DNA from 2 places in the Nocardioides marinquilinus genome. Region 2 is predicted to be linked to the other one. Evidence: predicted binding sites of a transcription regulator. Region 2 holds the regulator's gene; the other holds the start of a gene.
What was found. The regulator LexA, encoded in region 2, represses DNA repair genes until DNA is damaged. The targets are predictions, from matches to a motif close to TCGAACANNTGTTCGA.
Positions count from the first base shown of each region.

Region 1: a site for LexA is predicted at 2,577-2,592, ahead of ABEA04_RS08955 (HNH endonuclease signature motif containing protein). Genes of this name have one in related genera too.

Region 1 is NZ_BAABKG010000002.1:612,489-616,641, forward strand. Features, by position in the region: gene typA (translational GTPase TypA) at 1-586, opposite strand, end outside; gene ABEA04_RS08955 (HNH endonuclease signature motif containing protein) at 1,324-2,547, opposite strand; gene ABEA04_RS08960 (LuxR C-terminal-related transcriptional regulator) at 3,187-3,843, opposite strand; gene ABEA04_RS08965 (TIGR03557 family F420-dependent LLM class oxidoreductase) at 4,054-4,153, shown strand, end outside.
Region 2 is NZ_BAABKG010000002.1:397,479-401,631, reverse strand. Features, by position in the region: gene ABEA04_RS07920 (hypothetical protein) at 107-604, shown strand; gene ABEA04_RS07915 (LysM peptidoglycan-binding domain-containing protein) at 756-1,145, opposite strand; gene lexA (transcriptional repressor LexA) at 1,386-2,150, shown strand; gene ABEA04_RS07905 (alkaline phosphatase D family protein) at 2,268-3,992, shown strand; gene ABEA04_RS07900 (alkaline phosphatase family protein) at 3,992-4,153, shown strand, end outside.

The DNA of each region.
Region 1 (4,153 bases), 220 kb from region 2:
GGACGTCGCCGTCGCCGGGCTGCTCGGTCGACGCGCGTCCGGCCTTCGCCGAGGCGTAGACGACCGGGAAGTCGAGGGCGTCCTGGCTGTGGGACTCGTCGAGCAGGTCGAGGAACAGCTCGTAGGTCTCATCGACGACCTCGCCGATGCGCGCGTCGGAGCGGTCGGTCTTGTTGACCACGAGGACGACGGGCATGTCGGCGTTCAGCGCCTTGCGCAGCACGAACCGGGTCTGGGGGAGCGGGCCCTCGCTGGCGTCGACGAGCAGCACGATGCCGTCGACCATCGACAGGCCGCGCTCGACCTCGCCGCCGAAGTCGGCGTGGCCGGGGGTGTCGATGATGTTGATGGTGATCGGCTCGTCACCGCGCTCGTAGTGCACCGCGGTGTTCTTGGCCAGGATCGTGATGCCCTTCTCCCGCTCGAGGTCGCCGGAGTCCATGACCCGCTCGGCGACGCTCTCGGCCTGGTGGGCGGTGAAGGCGCCGGCCTGGCGGAGCATCGCGTCGACCAGCGTGGTCTTGCCGTGGTCGACGTGGGCGACGATCGCGACGTTGCGCACGTCGGAGCGGGTGGCGGTGGGCACGATGATCCAGCGTATGGGGGCGGACGCCGGACGCCGATTCCGCGCACCCCGTCACGGGGTGGCCGTCCTCACGTGCCCGGCGCTCGGCCCCCGCCTCGACCCCATGAACGTCTGCGTGGCAGGCAGGCCGGTGGTTTCGACGACGCTCGCCGAGGGCTCGCTGCTCAACCACCGGAGTCGGCCTGACGGTGGTCGAGTTGCGAGGCCGGCCACGGCCGAGCCTCGAGACCTCGCACGGTTCACGCGAACGCGCCCGTACGGACCCTGAGCTTGTCGAAGGGACGTCGTGGGCGAACGTCTGCGTGGTGGGCCGGTGGTTTCGACGACGCTCGCCAAGGGCTCGCTGCTCGACCACCGGAGTCGGCCTGGCGGTGGTCGAGGTGCGAGGCCGGCCACGGCCGAGCCTCGAGACCCCGCCCTGGTGAAGGACACCGGTGGTCGAGCAGGCCGAGCGTCTGCGCGAGGCCGTCGTTGAGACCCCGGAAGGTCAACGCGAACGCGCCCGTACGGACCCTGAGCTCGTCGAAGGGCGCCCCGAGCGAACCTCCGCGTGGAGGGCCGGTGGTTTCGACGACGCTCGCTGGGCCTCGCTGCTCAACCACCGGCAGCCGAGCGTCTGCGCGAGGCCGTCGTCGAGACCGCGCAACGGTCAACGTGAACGCGCCCACACGGACCCTGAGCTTGTCGAAGGGCCCTAACGCATGCCGATAGCCCCGCCGGGGCGGGGTGTGGGGCGGTCAGGGTCGTCGGCGTCGGTCGACGGTGAAGACGCGACCGGTGGGGCTGGTCCACTCGTAGAGACCGGGCTCGATGGGCTCGTAGCGCCAGCGGCTGAACGTCTTGGCGCGGTGGTGCCGTCGGCACAACGGCGCGAGGTTGGACGTCGAGGTCGGGCCCCCGGACTCGTACGGGTGGATGTGGTCGAGGTCGACGCGTCGTCGGGTGCAGCGTGGGAAGACGCAGTGGCGGTCGCGGAGCAGCACGTGCTCGGCGACGGTCGGGCTGGGGCGGTAGGCGTCGCTGGACTTCTCGACGTTCAGGTCGACGACCGGTCGCATAGTGACCTTGGTGCCGGCTGCCGCACACCACTCGCGGATCTGCTCGATGAGCACGGGTGTCTGGGTGTTGTCGAGGGTTGCGACGTCGCTGCCGTCGAGGTGTGCGTAGAGCGTGACCCCACGACCGGCGCCGGGCTCGAGGTCGAGGTCGAGGGCGAGCTGGGCGCGGGCCATCTCGCCGAGCGCTTGCGAGCGGCGGACGTCGAGGGTCTCGGTCGAGCCGAGGTCGGCGAGCTTCTGGGCGCCGGCCCGGACGGCGGCTTCGAGGTCGACCGCGTCGGCGACGTCCACCGTGGCGGCGATCTCGACGGTGCCGTTGATCGGGACGTCGAGCCCGTTCAACCGGATGTCGACACCCCGGCGTTCGGCTGCTTCGACCCGGCGACGTTCGGCTTCGGCGGGGTCGAACCGGGCGATCGCGGCGGCCGTCGTCCGTTCGATCTGGGCCAGCGACAGGTCATGGGCGAACGGCGCCAACGCCTGGTCGACGAACGCGGCGCCGACTTTGCTGAGGATCACGGTGTGCTCGGCGACCCGGAACGCCCGCCAGACCGGAACCTCGCCACCAATGACCCGAGCGAACAAGCGCGGGAGTCGGTGCCGCAGCTCGAGGGCGTGACCGAGGTAGCGCAGCCCGGAGTCGGTGGAGACGCCCATGACGGCAGCGAGGTCGAGCGCGGCCCATTCGTGGACGACCGGTGCGCCGGGGCCGGCGACCTCGAGGCCCGGATCGGCGAGGGCGTCGGCGACGTAGTCCGGGTCGTCCACCACGTGACCGGCCGCCCACGCGAGCACGGCGCGGAGCTTGGCGACGTCCACCCGGCCCTGCTCGGCCACCACGGACTCGACCGCGTCGAACAGCGGGTCGCTGCTGAGGCGGGGGGTCTGGGTGGTGGTCGGCATAGGCCGATTCTATCGCTGACCACTGACAACCGCTGAGGTGTTCGATGGCCTGTGGAGATCGCTGGGGTGCCCTTCGACAGGCTCAGGGTCCGTGGGGTCGGGCTGGCCTTGGCGGGCCGGTGGTCTCGAGGCTCGTCGCCAGGGCTCCTCGCACCTCGACCATCGTGAAGGCCTGCGCGATGCTCGCCCGTACGCACCCCGACGGATCCTGAGCTCGTCGAAGGGACGTCGCGCGCGGACGTCTGCGTGGGGGGCCGGTGGTTTCGACGACGCTCGCTGGGGCTCGCTGCTCAACCACCGGTTGCGGCGTCCGAGCCCTTCGACGAGCTCAGGGTCCGTGTAGGCAGGTTGGCCTCGACGGGCCGGTGGTCTCGAGGCTCGTCGCCGGGGCTCCTCGCACCTCGACCATCGTGAAGGCCTGCGCAGTGCTCGTGCGAACGCACCCCGACGGACCCTGAGCTCGTCGAAGGGACGTCGTGCGCGAACGTCTGCGTGACGGCCGGTGGTTTCGACGACGCTCGCTGGGGCTCGCTGCTCAACCACCGGCGGGGGGCCCTCGACAAGCTCAGGGCACGTGAGGTCGGGTTGGGCTGCTCGCTGCTCAACCACCGGCGTCGGCGTGCGAGCCCTTCGTTAGGCTCAGTCCTTCTCGGGCTGGAAGCCGTGGGCGTGGCCCCAGACGACGGCCTGGGTGCGGCTGGAGACGTTGATCTTGCGGTAGAGCGTGCGGATGTGGGTCTTGACGGTGTTGACGCCGATGAAGGCGCGCTGGCCGATCTCCTCGTTGCTGAGGCCCTGGCAGATCAGGGCGAGCACCTCGGCCTCGCGGGGGCTGAGGCCGTGCTCGTCGCCGGGCCAGCGGCCGAAGGCGTTGAAGCCGTCGAAGCCGTCGCGGCCGTCGGTGCCGTCGGGGACGACGCGCTGGCCGGTCGCGATGCGCTCGATGGCCGAGACCAGCTCGTCTGCGGTGGCGCTCTTGGAGACGTAGCCCGCGGCGCCGGCCTCGAGGCTGGCGGCGACGAGGGCCGGGTCGGTGTTCCAGCTGAAGACGACGACGCGGATGCGCTTGCTCGTCATCCCGGCGATGTTCAGCGCGCCGCCCTGGCTCTTGCCGAACGTGTCGTAGAGCACCAGGTCGAGCTCGGCCTCGTCGAGGCGGATGCGCTCGGCCCCGCCGGCGGCGAGGTCGACGACCTCGACGCGGTCGGAGAACGGGCGCAGCACGGCCGCGACCCCGGCCACGACGATGTCATAGTCGTTGAGAACGGCGATGCGCACCGGTGCACGCTCCTGCATGGCGCGATCCAACCAGGTTCCGTCCGTCGAGGTGGTCCCAATCAACCCTGAGGGTGAACGAGTCGCTCCGAGCCCGTGGCTACGTTCGTCGCATCGGTGGCACTGGCGCGTGCGTTCTCGGTCACCGTCCCCAGCCTGAGGCTCCTCCGCCCGGCCCCCCGGGCGGTGGAGCCTCAGACCATCTCCCGCGCCCTCGACCAAGGAGCCCCCATGCGCTTCGGCTACACCCTCATGACCGAGCAGTCCGGCCCGCGCGAGCTGGTGCGCTACGCCCAGCAGGCCGAGGACGCCGGCTTCGACTTCGAGGTCT
Region 2 (4,153 bases):
GGCCCCACGACGGCCCGCACTGACCTAGCCTGCGGGGATCGACCGGCGCCGACCGCCCGCCGGCAGACCCCGGGAGCACGTCGTGGGCAGGAAGCACCAGGTCGCGGTGACGGAGGCCTCCGTCGACGGCGAGACCTACCGCACCACCTGCACCTGCACGTGCGGCTGGCGCGGGGAGTCCTCGGCCACCGGTGAGGCGCCGGCGCTGGCCGCGGCGGCCCGGGTGCGCGTCGACCACCTGCTCGACGCCCACCCCCGCCAGGCCCCCATCGGGTTCCTGCGGCCGCGGGCGGCGGCGCGCTATCGCCATCCCCGCTCGATCAGCGCACCCCACCAGCGGGGCAAGCGGGTGCAGCGCCACGTGGCCTGCGCCTGCGGGTGGACGGCGTCCGCGCGGGCCGGCAGCAACCGCGGCGCCGCGCGCGTGGCCCGGCGCCGCCACACCAACCACGTGACGCTGCAGACCGGCCGGACGCCGTTGCGCGACTACGCGGTGATGGTGGCCGTGGTGCTCGGCGCGGGTGCGGTGCTGGTGGCGATGTTCGCCGTGGCCATGCAGGCCAGCGGGGCCGAGCTCGGCGACCTCGCCTCGTTCCTGGAGTGAGCCGGGCCGGGGACGACCCGGGGACGAATGCGGGGCGGCGCCGTCTTCCCGCGGCGCCGCCCCGACTTCCCCGTGCCCGTCGTCCCCGGGGTCGAGGCGGGGACGACGGCGTGTGTGGCCCGGCCGGCAGGGAATCGCCGGCCGGGACGGCTCAGGAGGCCGGCACCTGCAGCCGCTGGCCGGCGGCGAGGCTCACCGAGTCGAGGTCGTTGAGCTCGACGAGGTGCTGCATGGTGTCGCGGACGTCGCCCTCGACCGCACCGTCGGCGACCAGCTCGGAGGCGAGGCCCCACAGGGTCTCGCCCGGCGCGACCACGACCGTCTCGGTGGCCTCGGGCTGCTCGGTGGCGACCGAGCCCGCGGCGAAGACCAGGCCGATGGCGGCCAGCGCCAGCAGGGTCGCGGCCACCACGGCGAGCCGGCCGCGCCGCGTGAGGCGGTAGACCGGAGCCGGCCGGGTGGGCCGGGTGGGCCGGGTGGAGCGGCTGGCCGGCACGGGGCGGGCGGTGGCGACCGGGCGGGTGGCGTAGGTGGTGCTCATCGGGACTCCTGGGGAAGGGGAAGGGCGTCGATGCGATGTCTAGCGGTGGCCACCGACAACGCCCGCGGACAGCGGGAGGCGGCGGCTTCGCTCACACGTTCGATCGAACACATGAGCGAGACTAGATCAGGTGTTCGAACGTCGCAACCCCTCGTCGTCCGGTCCCGCGGGCCACGACGGCGCGACACGCCGTTCGAACACGTGTTTGAACTCGGGGCGCTTCGGTGAGAACCTGACCGCATGCCGAAGTCCCCGTCCACCTCCTCCGGCCAGCCCGACCGGTCCGCCCCCTCCCGTCGCCGGCAGGTCGCCGAGCTGCCCGACGGCCCGGCCGACGCCACCGGCCTCACGCCGCGCCAGCAGCGGGTGCTGGGCACCATCAAGGACAGCATCGAGCAGCGCGGCTACCCGCCGAGCATGCGCGAGATCGGCGAGGCCGTCGGCCTCACCAGCACCTCCAGCGTCGCGCACCAGCTGCGGGTGCTGGAGTCCAAGGGCTTCCTCAAGCGCGACCACAACCGCCCCCGCGCCCTCGAGGTGTTCCTGCCCGAGGTGATGGCCGCACGCCGCACCCTCGGCCACGCCGACGAGACCGGCATCGACGAGACCGGCATCGGCGATGCCGTCCCGGCCCCCACGAACGTGCCGCTGCTCGGCCGCATCGCCGCCGGCGGGCCGATCCTGGCCGAGGAGCGCTACGACGACGTCTTCCCGCTGCCCAAGCAGCTGGTCGGCGAGGGCGAGCTGTTCCTGCTCGAGGTCTCCGGCGAGTCGATGGTCGACGCCGCGATCTGCCACGGCGACTACGTCGTCATCCGCAAGGAGCAGACCGCCCGCGACGGCGAGATCGTCGCGGCGCTGATCGACGGCGAGGCCACCGTCAAGACGCTGCAGCGCAAGGACGGGCACGTCTGGCTCATGCCGCACAACGCCGCCTTCGACCCGATCGACGGCACCGACGCCACCATCCTCGGCATCGTCACCGCGGTGCTGCGCAAGGTCTGAACCGCTCGAACGTGCGACCAGCACGGCCGACGCCCCGCGCCGACGTCCAGGTGAACACCGGACGACGGCTCGGGGCGTTCGCATGACCCGGGCGTGCTCCGGTCGTTGAATGCGGACGTGAGCCACCTCCCACCGCTCCCCCGCCTGCGCCGCCGGGCGGTGATCGCCGGTGGCGCCGCAGGCACCGTCGGCACCGTCGGCACCGTCGCCGCCAGCGGCGCCGTCGAGCCGCTCGACGCCGCCGCCCTCGAGCCGTCCCCCGAGGGACGCCGCCTGTTCCGCCACGGCGTCGCCTCCGGCGACCCGATGCCCACCCGCGTGGTGCTCTGGACGCGCGTCACCCCCACCGAGGCCAGCCGGCCCGGCTCGGGCCGCGGGCCGGTGGTCGAGGTGACGTGGGAGGTCGCCCGCGACGCCCGGTTCCGACGTGTCGTGCGCCGCGGCACCGTCACGACCGGTCCCGACCGCGACCACACCGTCAAGGTCGACGCCCGCGGGCTGCGTCCGGCGACGTCGTACCACTACCGCTTCACGCTGCGCGGCCACCACAGCCGCGTCGGCCGCACCCGCACCGCGCCCGGTGCCACCGCGACGCCGCGCCGCGTGCGCTTCGGCGTCGTCTCGTGCAGCAACTGGCAGGCCGGGTTCTTCGCCGCCTACCGCGGCCTGGCCCGCCGTGACGACCTGGACGCCGTGCTGCACCTCGGCGACTACCTCTACGAGTACGGCCCGGGCGGCTACGGCGAGGGGCCCGACGAGGTCGACGTCCGCCGCCACGACCCCGCGCACGAGATCGTGAGCCTGGCCGACTACCGGCGCCGGCACGCGCAGTACAAGACCGACCCCGACCTGCAGGACGCCCACGCCCGCCACCCCTGGATCGTCACCTGGGACGACCACGAGGTCGCCAACGACCAGTGGGCCGGCGGCGCGGAGAACCACCAGCCCGGCGAGGGCGGCTACCGCAGGCGCCGCGCCCACGCCCACCGCGCCTACGACGAGTGGATGCCGGTACGCCTCGACTCCACCGCGCGACTCGGCGACGGCACCCGGCTCTACCGGCGGCTGCGGTTCGGCCGCCTGGCCGAGATCAGCATGCTCGACCTGCGCACCTACCGCTCCGAGCAGGTCGAGACCGCCGCGCCGACGCCGGTGCCGGCCGCCGAGGCCGAGGTCAGCGACCCCGACCGCACCATCACCGGCACCGCGCAACGACGCTGGCTACAGCGCTCGCTGGCCCGGCGCGGCTCGCTGTGGAAGGTGGTCGGCAACCCGGTGATGGTCACGCCGGTGACCTTCGGCCAGCTGCCGCGCGAGATCACCGACGCCGTCAACGCCGCCACCGGCGTGGTGCCCGACGACGGCTTCCCCTACAACGTCGACCAATGGGACGGCTACACCGCCGACCGGCGCCGGGTGCTGCGCTTCATCGCCGACCACCAGGTGCAGAACGCGTTGTTCGTCACCGGCGACATCCACTCCGCGTGGGCGGCCGAGGTGCCCTTCGACGTCGGCGCCTACCCGCTGCGGGGCGCCGGCGCGGTCGAGTTCGTGTGCAGCTCGGTCACCTCGAACAACCTCAAGGACATCACCGGCTCTCCGCGCCGCACCACGAGCCTGGCGGTGGAGGCCGCCATCCTGGCCGAGAACCCGCACATCAAGTACCTCAACTTCGACGACCACGGGTTCTGCGTGCTCGACCTGACCGCGCGGCGGGCGCAGATGGACTGGTACGTCATCGGCGAGCGCTCCGACCGGCACACCCGCATCCGCCACGACCGCTCCTTCGCCACCCGCGTCGGCAGCAACCGGGTCGTCGAGGTCGACGGGCCGGTGCGCTGATGTGCGGCGAGACCCCCGGGGCGGGCCCGGGCGCGTTCGAGCGCGGCGCCGCCGACCTCGTCACCGGACGCCGCACCCTGCTGCAGGCGGGCGGCGCCGGCCTGGCGTTCTCCACCGCGGCGGCGCTGGCGCCCGCGCCGGCCTCCGCGGCCGCGCGCACC